DNA from 3 places in the Neisseria sp. 27098_8_158 genome. Region 3 is predicted to be linked to each of the others. Evidence: predicted binding sites of a transcription regulator. Region 3 holds the regulator's gene; each other region holds the start of a gene.
What was found. The regulator FNR, encoded in region 3, switches genes on or off when oxygen is low (the NO sensors DNR and NnrR bind a similar motif). The targets are predictions, from matches to a motif close to TTGATNNNNATCAA.
Positions count from the first base shown of each region.

Region 1: the regulator FNR is predicted to act here: its motif matches at 2,033-2,046, upstream of gnd (decarboxylating NADP(+)-dependent phosphogluconate dehydrogenase).
Region 2: the regulator FNR is predicted to act here: its motif matches at 2,182-2,195, upstream of O3681_RS05605 (cytochrome-c peroxidase).

Region 1 covers NZ_JAPWAZ010000002.1:45,627-48,911, forward strand. The annotation lists gene O3681_RS05710 (D-2-hydroxyacid dehydrogenase) at 1-144, shown strand, start outside; gene gnd (decarboxylating NADP(+)-dependent phosphogluconate dehydrogenase) at 340-1,788, opposite strand; gene ggt (gamma-glutamyltransferase) at 2,271-3,285, shown strand, end outside.
Region 2 covers NZ_JAPWAZ010000002.1:27,009-30,293, reverse strand. The annotation lists gene O3681_RS05615 (BolA family protein) at 72-320, opposite strand; gene O3681_RS05610 (FKBP-type peptidyl-prolyl cis-trans isomerase) at 446-775, opposite strand; gene O3681_RS05605 (cytochrome-c peroxidase) at 914-2,089, opposite strand; gene efeU (iron uptake transporter permease EfeU) at 2,485-3,285, shown strand, end outside.
Region 3 covers NZ_JAPWAZ010000003.1:278,914-282,198, reverse strand. The annotation lists gene O3681_RS09665 (CysB family HTH-type transcriptional regulator) at 1-718, shown strand, start outside; gene fnr (fumarate/nitrate reduction transcriptional regulator Fnr) at 805-1,539, opposite strand; gene hemN (oxygen-independent coproporphyrinogen III oxidase) at 1,701-3,122, shown strand; gene O3681_RS09650 (hypothetical protein) at 3,254-3,285, shown strand, end outside.

The DNA of each region.
Region 1 (3,285 bases), on a different contig from region 3:
CCTCTGCTGAAAGCCCGACTGCCCAACCTCATCGTCACGCCACACATTGCATGGGCAAGCCAAGAGGCCGCCAACCGCCTGTTTGACATCCTTTTGGACAACATCAACCGCTTCGTGGTCGGCAATCCGCAAAATCTGGTTTAAGCTATGGAAAACCTGTTGATAAGGTTGTGAACAATTTTAAAGGCCGTCTGAAACATTCAGACGGCCTTTATTAATCTTTATTTATTTCATAAAGTTATCTATCAAATACTATAAATTGTTTCATTCTTCATTGTGGATAACCCTATAAAAAGGCCGTCTGAAATACTCAGACGGCCTTTTGTTTGCCTGGGCAAATTAGATATCGTATGTGGTTGAAGCGGTATCGCCGCCCTTACCTGTCCAGTTGGTATGGAAGAACTCGCCGCGCGGTTTGTCGGTACGCTCGTAGGTGTGCGCGCCGAAGTAGTCGCGTTGGGCTTGCAACAGGTTGGCCGGCAGGCGCGCGGAAGTGTAGCCGTCGAGGAAAGTAATCGCGGAAGCCATGCAGGGCATAGGGATGCCGCATTCGATGGCTTTGGCAACGACTTTGCGCCATGCAGGCAGACAGGTTTCCAATACGCCTTTGAAATAAGGATCGGAACCCAAGAACACCAAATCGGGATTGGCTTCGTATGCGTCGCGGATGTTGCCCAAGAAGGCGCTGCGGATAATGCAGCCTTCACGCCACAAGAGGGCGGTGTTGCCGTAATTCAATGCCCAATCGTTGTTTTCGCTGGCTTCGCGGATCAGCATAAAGCCTTGTGCATAAGAAATGATTTTGGATGCCAACAGGGCTTGGCGCAAAGCATCTACCCATGCGGCTTTATCGCCTTCAATCGGGGTAATGGTTTTGCCAAACAGGCTGTTTGCTTGGATGCGTTGGTCTTTAAACGCGGACACGCAACGTGCAAACACGGCTTCGGAAATCAGGGTCAACGGGATACCCAAATCGAGGGCATTGATGCCGGTCCATTTGCCTGTACCTTTTTGACCTGCGGTATCAAGGATTTTTTCAACCAAAGGTTCGCCGTTTTCATCTCTGTAACCCAAAATCGCGGCGGTAATTTCGACCAGATAAGAATCCAGTTCGGTTTTGTTCCATTCGTTGAAAATGCGGTGCATTTCGTCGTAGCTCAGACCCAAGCCGTCTTTCATGAATTGGTACGCTTCGCAAATCAACTGCATATCGCCGTATTCGATGCCGTTGTGCACCATTTTGACGAAGTGGCCCGCACCATCGCGACCGACCCAGTCGCAGCAAGGCTCGCCTTGAGGCGTTTTGGCGGAGATGGCTTGGAAAATCGGCTTAACAGCAGGCCATGCGGCTTCATCGCCGCCAGGCATGATAGACGGACCGTGACGCGCGCCTTCTTCGCCGCCGGACACGCCCGCGCCGATAAAGCGGATGCCTTTTGCCGCCAGCTCGTGGGTGCGGCGGGTGGAATCGGGATAGTTGGCGTTGCCGCCGTCAATAATAATGTCGCCTTGGTCCAAAAGCGGAACGAGTTGTTCGATAAAGTCGTCAACGACAGAACCTGCGCGAACCATCATCATGATTTTGCGCGGTTTTTCCAGTTTATCCACTAAATCTTGCAATGAATAGGCACCGATAATGTTGGTGCCTTTAGCTGCGCCGTTGAGAAAATCGTCTACTTTAGCGGTGGTCCGGTTGTACGCCACGACTTTGAAACCGCGATCGTTCATATTCAAAATCAAATTTTGACCCATAACGGCCAAGCCGATTACGCCGATATCGCCTTTCATTGATGGAAGCTCCATTATTAATTTAATTTATCAACCGTAACTCTATCTGATTTACAGAGATTTAACAATCCTTAACTATCTAATTTTTTGAAAAGATGCCTTTACGTTTCAGACGGCCTTTACCTTTGGGAAAACAAACTATAAATTAGATTTTAAATAATAAATAGAAGATGATATTGAGTGCTGCCACAGCTTGTTGATAACTTTGATTATAAAAATTTTTCAAATACTTAGCTGATATTTTTTGATGAGGATAAAGTATGGTCGGCCTTGTTTGTAGGTGTGGATAAATTTTTTCTGCTGCTCCATTCTGTGGGTAACTTTTTGCCTGTGCACAATCTTAGCTTGTTTTATACTTCTCCAATTGGAACTGATTGACTGGAGAAATAGTCAAATAGTTTTTTATTTCAAGCTATTTTCATATTTCCTTTTGTTTAAGCTGGGAAAAGGCCGTCTGAAAATATGTCAATAAGGGTATGCATATGAAGTTTTCTTTTAGTATTAACCTGTTATCCGTTTTGATTTTGGCCGCTTGTGCGCAACAGCCAGTTCAAAAGCCGGTTCAAAAGCCTCAAGTTTCCCTGCCCTCCGTATCTATGGATAACCATGCGCCGGAGCAAGGGACGGGGCTGACGGAGCAGAAATTAATCCGCGCCAAACATTATATGGCGGCGTCTGCCAATCCGCTGGCAACTGAAGCCGGTTATGAAATTTTGAAGCGCGGCGGCAGTGCGATAGATGCGATGGTTGCCATGCAGACAACTTTGGGACTGGTTGAGCCGCAGTCTTCCGGATTGGGCGGCGGCGCGTTTTTGGTGTATTGGGACAATAAGGCGAAAAAGCTGACAACGTTTGATGCCCGAGAAACGGCGCCGAAAGCGGCAACGCCGGGGCTTTTCTTGGACGAAAACGGCAAACCGATGGGCTTTATGAAAGCTGTGGTCGGCGGCCGTTCGGTCGGTGTGCCGGGGATTCCGAAGCTGCTCGAAGATGTCCACAAGCGTTACGGAAAATTGCCGTGGGCAAGTTTGTTTGAAAAACCGATTACTTTGGCGGAACAGGGTTTTGCTGTTTCTCCGCGTATGGCGAAATCCATCGAACAAAATTTGGAACCCTTGCAACGTTATCCGCAAACTGCTGCCTATTTCTTACCCGACGGCAAACCTTTGGCTACGGGAACGGTTTTGAAAAATCCTGAATTTGCGCGTTCTGTGCGCCTGTTGGCGGAAAAAGGCAGTGCGCCGTTTTATCAGGGAATGCAGGCGCAGAATATTGTTCGTGCCGTTACCGGTGCTGTGGATAATCCTGGCAAAATCAGCATGGCGGATTTGAAAAACTACCGCGTTATCGAGCGTGAACCGGTTTGCGCGCCGTATCGTGAATATGAAGTTTGCGGTATGGGCGCACCAAGTTCGGGCGCGATTGCTTTGGGGCAGATTTTGGGTGTATTGCAGAATCAGGATATGAAGGCGTTGGGTGTGGAAAATATCCACAGTT
Region 2 (3,285 bases), on a different contig from region 3:
CCTGCGCTGATTAATATGTATGAAAAAGGCCGTCTGAAAAGTTTTCAGACGGCTTTTTGTTTGATTCCAAATTAAGCCTGTTTGGCCGCCCATTCGGCCGGAGTGGCGGCAACGGAAATAGACAGCGCGTGCAATTCGTTGCTTTCGAGTTGCGGCTTGAGGCCGTCTTTAATCAGGCGGTGGCGGGCGAGGCGGGCTTTGCCTTCAAATGAGGAGGAAACGATTACGGCGAAGAAGTGATGGCCGTCGCCTTCGACTTCGACGTGTTCGCAAGGGGTAACGCCTTCAATCAGGGTTTTGACTTGTTCGGGTAAAAGCATGAGGGTTCCTTGGGAAATGGTTTGTTTGTAAAACAGGCATTATACCGAATCTTGATAAAAACAGGCCGTCTGAAAAACCAAACTTCGGGTTTCAGACGGCCTCGACCTTTGGAAGCGTCAAATGCTTATTCGTACACTTTCAGCAGCTCGACTTCAAAAATCAAAGTCGCGTGCGGAGGAATCACGCCGCCGGCACCGTGTGCGCCGTAGCCCATTTCGGAAGGAATGGTCAGCTTGCGTTTGCCGCCTTCTTTCATGCCGCCGAAGCCTTCGTCCCAACCTTTAATCACTTGGCCGACGCCCAGGGTGATGGTCAGCGGTTGACGGCGGTCGAGGCTGGAGTCGAATTTGGTACCGTCTTCCAACCAGCCGGTGTAATGTACGGTGATTTCTTTGCCTTTGACGGCTTCTTTGCCGTGGCCTTCTTGCAAGTCTTCAATAATCAGGCTCATGATGTTCCTTTCGGATGTATGGTGAAAATCGGCTCAAGATTACCATATTGTGTGGAATCGTGAAACAAAGGCGCCCATATGGCCGGCAACAAAAAGGCCGTCTGAAACGGATTTTCAGACGGCCTTGTTTTATGCTAACCCTTATTTGTTGTCAGGTTGGGATTTGACATCGTGGGAGATGGGCAGCTCAGGCATGGTTCGGGCAGACTCCGGAACATTGCCGGAGAGGGCTTTCAAGAAGGCAACGATGTTTTCAGTGTCTTCCGGAGCCAGGGTTTTACCCAATTGCGCTTTCGCCATGATGTTGACGGCTTTATCCAGTTCCCAAACGCTGCCGTTGTGGAAGTATGGGTAGGTGCGCTCAACGTTTCTCAAGCCGGGAACGCGGAAGAAGAATTCGTCTTCGGCTTTTTTGGTTACGTCCGCACGGCCTTTGTCGTGTTTAGGATCGTCGATGTGTTTCCAGTAAGGACCGTCCACCAAACCGAATTTTTGGAACATGGTACCGCCCAAGTTGACACCACTGTGGCAGGACATACAGCCGTTGTCCATAAATGCGCGTACGCCTTTGCGTTCTTGTTCGCTCAGGGCCGATACGTTGCCTTTGAGGTAGTCGTCCCAACGGGTCGGGGTCAGCAGGGTGCGTTCAAATGCGCCCAATGCGGCGGTGATGTTTTTGAAGGAAACCGCGCCGTCTTCAGGGAATGCGGCTTTGAATTTCTCTTGGTATTCGGGAATGCCGGCGATTTTGGCGGCGGCATCGGCTTCGGTCGCGTTGGCCATTTCAACCGGGTTGAGCAATGGGCCGCCGGCTTGTTCTTCCACATCGGCGGCACGGCCATCCCAGAATTGGCTGCCCAACAAGGCGGCATTCAGGGCAGTCGGGGGGTTACGGGCGCCGAATTGGCTTTTGTGGCCCGCGCTGGTCGGCATGTTGTCCACGCCGGCCGTTGCCAAGTTGTGGCAGGAGTTACAGCTGACAGTGTTACCTTTGGACAGGCGGGTTTCGTACCAAAGTTGTTGGCCGAGTTTGACCTGCTCTTCGGTAAACGGACGGATTTTTTGCATTTCGGCCGCATCAGGCAAAGGTTTGAACACGGCTTGCGCGCGTTCCAACAGGGCTTTGTCTTCGGCAGAAACATCGGCGGAATTTTGAGGGGCTGAAACGGCGGCGGTGCTTGCGACAGCATCGGCAGTGCTCGCGGCAGAAGCCGCTTGAGGGGTTTCGGTTGTTTGAGCCGTTTTCTCGCCGCAGGCGGTCAGCGCGGCAGAAACGGCCAAAGCCAAAGCGATTTGGTGGAGTTTTAAACGTGGCATAGGAGGGTTCCTTTGTTATGCGTTTGTTATGTCATGGATTGCTGATTGCACCAGCAATATGCCAACTATAAAAGATAAGGCGGTTTTAATTTTTGTTGTAAATCAACCTTTTAAATTTGATAAATTCTGAAAATATCACTGATAGGGAAATTTATACTATGGAACTTTTTTATTATTTATTTACAATTGCTTAGATAAATTAAGGCCGTCTGAAAAAATAAAATTCAGACGGCCTTATTCAGACGGCCTTTTAGTTTTTATTGATTACGTCCGTTATTTTATTTTAAAAAATCTTAATAAATATGGGGTTATTAAAAAATAAAAATAATTTGCGTTATTAAGCATAAAGCGTTATAAATGCGTTAACAAATGAACATTTCACTTTAGAGTTTTTTATGCTGATTGCTTTATTGATTATGCTGCGCGAGGGCATCGAAGCCGCCCTGATCGTCGGCATTGTTGCCAGTTTTTTGAAACAGTCGGGACACAGCGAGCTGATGCCGAAGGTTTGGCTGGGCGTGTTTTTGGCTTCGGTCATGTGTTTGGGTATTGGTTACGGCATTCATTCCGCTACCGGCGAGATTCCGCAAAAAGAACAGGAATTGGTGGTCGGCGCCATCGGCCTGGTGGCTGTGGCGATGCTGACGTACATGATTTTGTGGATGAAGAAGGCCGCGCGTTCGATGAAACAGCATCTTCAGGATTCTGTTCAGTCGGCCTTAAACCGCGGCAGCGGCCAGGGTTGGGCCTTGGTCGGCATGGCGTTTTTGGCTGTGGCGCGCGAAGGTTTGGAGAGTGTGTTTTTCCTGCTGGCCGTGTTCCAGCAAAGCCCGACGTGGTCTATGCCGATAGGCGCGGTATTGGGGCTGTTGGTGGCGGTTGTCATCGGTACGCTGATTTATCAGGGCGGTATGCGCCTGAACTTGGCGAAGTTTTTCCGTTGGACGGGCGCGTTTTTGATTGTGGTGGCGGCCGGTCTGCTGGCCGGTTCGTTTCGCGCGCTGCATGAGGCCGGCGTATGGAATGTGATGCAGGATATTGCTTTCGACACATCGAAATATTTGCATGAAGACAGCCCTTTAGGCGTGCTGCTCGGCGGTTTCTTCGGCTATACCGACCACCCAACCGAAGGCGAAGTCCTGATTTGGCTGCTGTATCTGGTTCCCGTCATGATTTGGTTTTTGCGCGGCAGTGCG
Region 3 (3,285 bases):
AAACATTAAAAATATCGGCAGCGAGTTTACCGATCACGACAGCGGCTCGCTGACCATCGCGACAACGCATACCCAGGCGCGTTATGCCTTGCCCACAATCGTTGCGGAATTTGTCAAAAACTACCCTAAAGTCAATTTGACCATCAAACAAGGCAGCCCTTCTGCCATTGCGCAAATGGTCAGCAGCGGCGAAGCGGATTTGGCAATTATTACTGAACGTATTGACGATCATCCCGAGTTGGGCAAACTGCCCTGCTATGAATGGAACCATGCCGTCATTGTTCCGCACGACCACCCTCTTTTGGACTGCCGCAATCCTTTAAGCCTTGAAGATTTGGCTTCTTTTCCGCTGGTTACTTACGAATTTGCTTTTAATTCCGGCAGCAGCATTGCGCGTACATTTAATAAAGCGCATATTGAGCAACCTGATGTTGCCTTATCGGCTGCCGATACGGATGTATTGAAGACGTATGTTCGCTTAGGCTTGGGTGTTGGTTTGATGGCCAAAATGGCGTACGATCCCGCGGTCGATCAAGATTTACAGCTGATTGATGCGGCGCACTTATTTGAACCGTCGCCCACTTGGATAGCCTTACGCTCGGATACTTACCTGCGCGGTTATACCTATGATTTTATACAGATGTTTGCACCGAAACTGACCCGTGAAGCAGTTGACCGCATTCTGTACACGCCGGTTGTTGAAGATTTTTCAATTTAACATCTAACTATAACTTGCGTAACTTAACAATTATTCTTTAATTCTTGTTAAAAAGGCCGTCTGAAATATTTCAGACGGCCTAAGATTCAGATAGCGTGCGAACAACCAGAAACCATTTTCTTCAAGGTTGTCGCATCTAAGATTTTGATGTGCTTGTGTTCAACAGAAATCAAGCCTTCATGATGGAATTTAGACAAGGTGCGGCTGACTGTTTCCAGTTTCAGCCCCAAATAGCTGCCGATTTCCTCACGCGACATCCGCAAGATAAAATCATTAGCGGCAAAGCCTCGTGAATAGAGACGCTGGGATAGGTTGAGCAAGAATGCCGCCAATCGCTCTTCAGCGCGCATATTGCCCAAAAGCAGCATAACGCCCTGATCTCGGACAATTTCGCGGCTCATCAAGCGGAAAAAGTGAGAACGAAGACTGGGAATATCCTGTCCAAGTTCTTCAATATGTGTAAACGGAAGCTCGCATACTTCGCTGTCTTCCAAAGCCACAGCATCACAGCTGTGAATATGGGAACAAATCCCATCCATACCGATCAGCTCGCCCGACATAAAAAAGCCGGTTACCTGATCTCGTCCATCTTGGCTGGCGACTGTTGTCTTAAAGAAGCCTGCACGGATGGCAAACAAAGAGGTAAACGGCTCGCCGGCACGGAACAGGTATTCACCTTTTTTCAGACGGCGGCTTTGACGAATAACCGCATCTAATTGTGAAAATTCGTTAGGCATTAGTCCGACAGGCAAACACAGTTCTCGTAAAGAACATGTGGAACACAAGGTTTTCATTTGATGTGTTGCATTGTGTGTAGCCATAACGCACCTTTAATTTGCTTAATTTTCTCAACCCCTGATGAAGCCGAATAACTATTGACCCAAGTCAAAGTTGGCATATCATTATCAGGCATTCTACCAAACTATCGAAATTTTGACTAAAATTTTCCCTAATTTCCTTACTTTATACTACAAGCCCAACCATGAAAATCATCCCCATCTCAAATAACACCAACACAAACAATGAATTACCGGAATTTGACCGTGAATTGATTGCCAGTTTGCCATCAAGCGGTCCTCGCTATACCTCCTATCCGACCGCCGACCGCTTCCATGAAGGCTTTAAAGAAGCCGAATATATCCAAGCTTTAAACCTGCGCAACATGGGCGCGCTCAACAAACCCCTTTCGCTCTACATCCACATCCCCTTCTGCAATACCATCTGCTACTACTGCGGCTGCAACAAAATTATTACCAAAGACAAAAGCCGTGCCGATGCCTATATCCAGTATCTGGAAAAAGAAATGGAATTGCTGGCACCGCATTTAGGCGGACGACACCAGCTTGCGCAACTCCACTTCGGCGGCGGCACGCCCACATTCCTAAGCGACGACCAACTCGAACGCGTCTTCGAAATGATCCGCAAATACTTCCAGCTGATTCCCAACGGCGAATACTCCATCGAAATCGACCCGCGCAAAGTCAGCCGCGAAACCGTCCTCAAACTGGGCAAACTCGGTTTCAACCGCATGAGTGTCGGTATTCAAGACTTTGACCCTAAAGTGCAGGAAGCCGTCAACCGCATTCAAAGTTATGAAGAAACCAAAGAAGTGATTGATGCCGCGCGTGAAGCCGGGTTTAAATCGGTCAGCGTCGATTTGATTTACGGCCTGCCGCACCAAAACACCGAAAGCATCAAAACCACCATCGACACGGTCTTGTCCCTCGACCCCGACCGCCTCGCCCTCTACCACTACGCCCACCTGCCACATATCTTCAAACCGCAACGCCGTATCGACACCAATGTCGTCCCCGGCAGCGAAGAAAAACTCGATATGCTGCAATATTGCGTTCAAACCCTGACCGAGCGCGGCTACGTTTTCATCGGTATGGACCACTTTGCCAAACCTGATGATGAACTCTCCATCGCCCTCAAAGAAGGCTTCCTGCAACGCAACTTCCAAGGCTACTCGACCTATGCCGACTGCGACTTGGTGGCGATCGGCGTCTCCTCTATCGGCAAAATCGGCAGCACCTACTCCCAAAACGAGCGCGACATCGATGCCTATTACGCCGCACTCGATGCCGGACATCTACCGATTATGCGCGGCTACCAGCTTAATCAAGACGACATTCTGCGCCGCAACATCATTCAGGATTTGATGTGCCGCTTCTCGCTTGATTATCAAATTTACGAAAGCGTGTTCGGCATTCCGTTTAGCCGCTATTTTGTAGCGGAACTGGAAGATATGAAACAACTGGAAACCCTCGGTCTGGTCCGCCTCAAACCGCACGGTCTGACCGTTACACCGAAGGGCCGTTTCTTGATCCGCAACATCGCCATGGTGTTCGACTACCATTTGCGCCATAAAGAAACCAAAGCCAAATACTCGCAAACCGTATAAACAGGAATGGAAAAGGTCGTCTAAAAATTTTCAGACGACCTTTGTTTTTATTTTCAATACTTTCGGGTAACATAAAACCATATTTTCCGCTTTATCAGAATTCAAAGTTAATTTGTATAGGCGCGTATCCTATGGTTACCGAACAGCAAAACGATATCCTCAG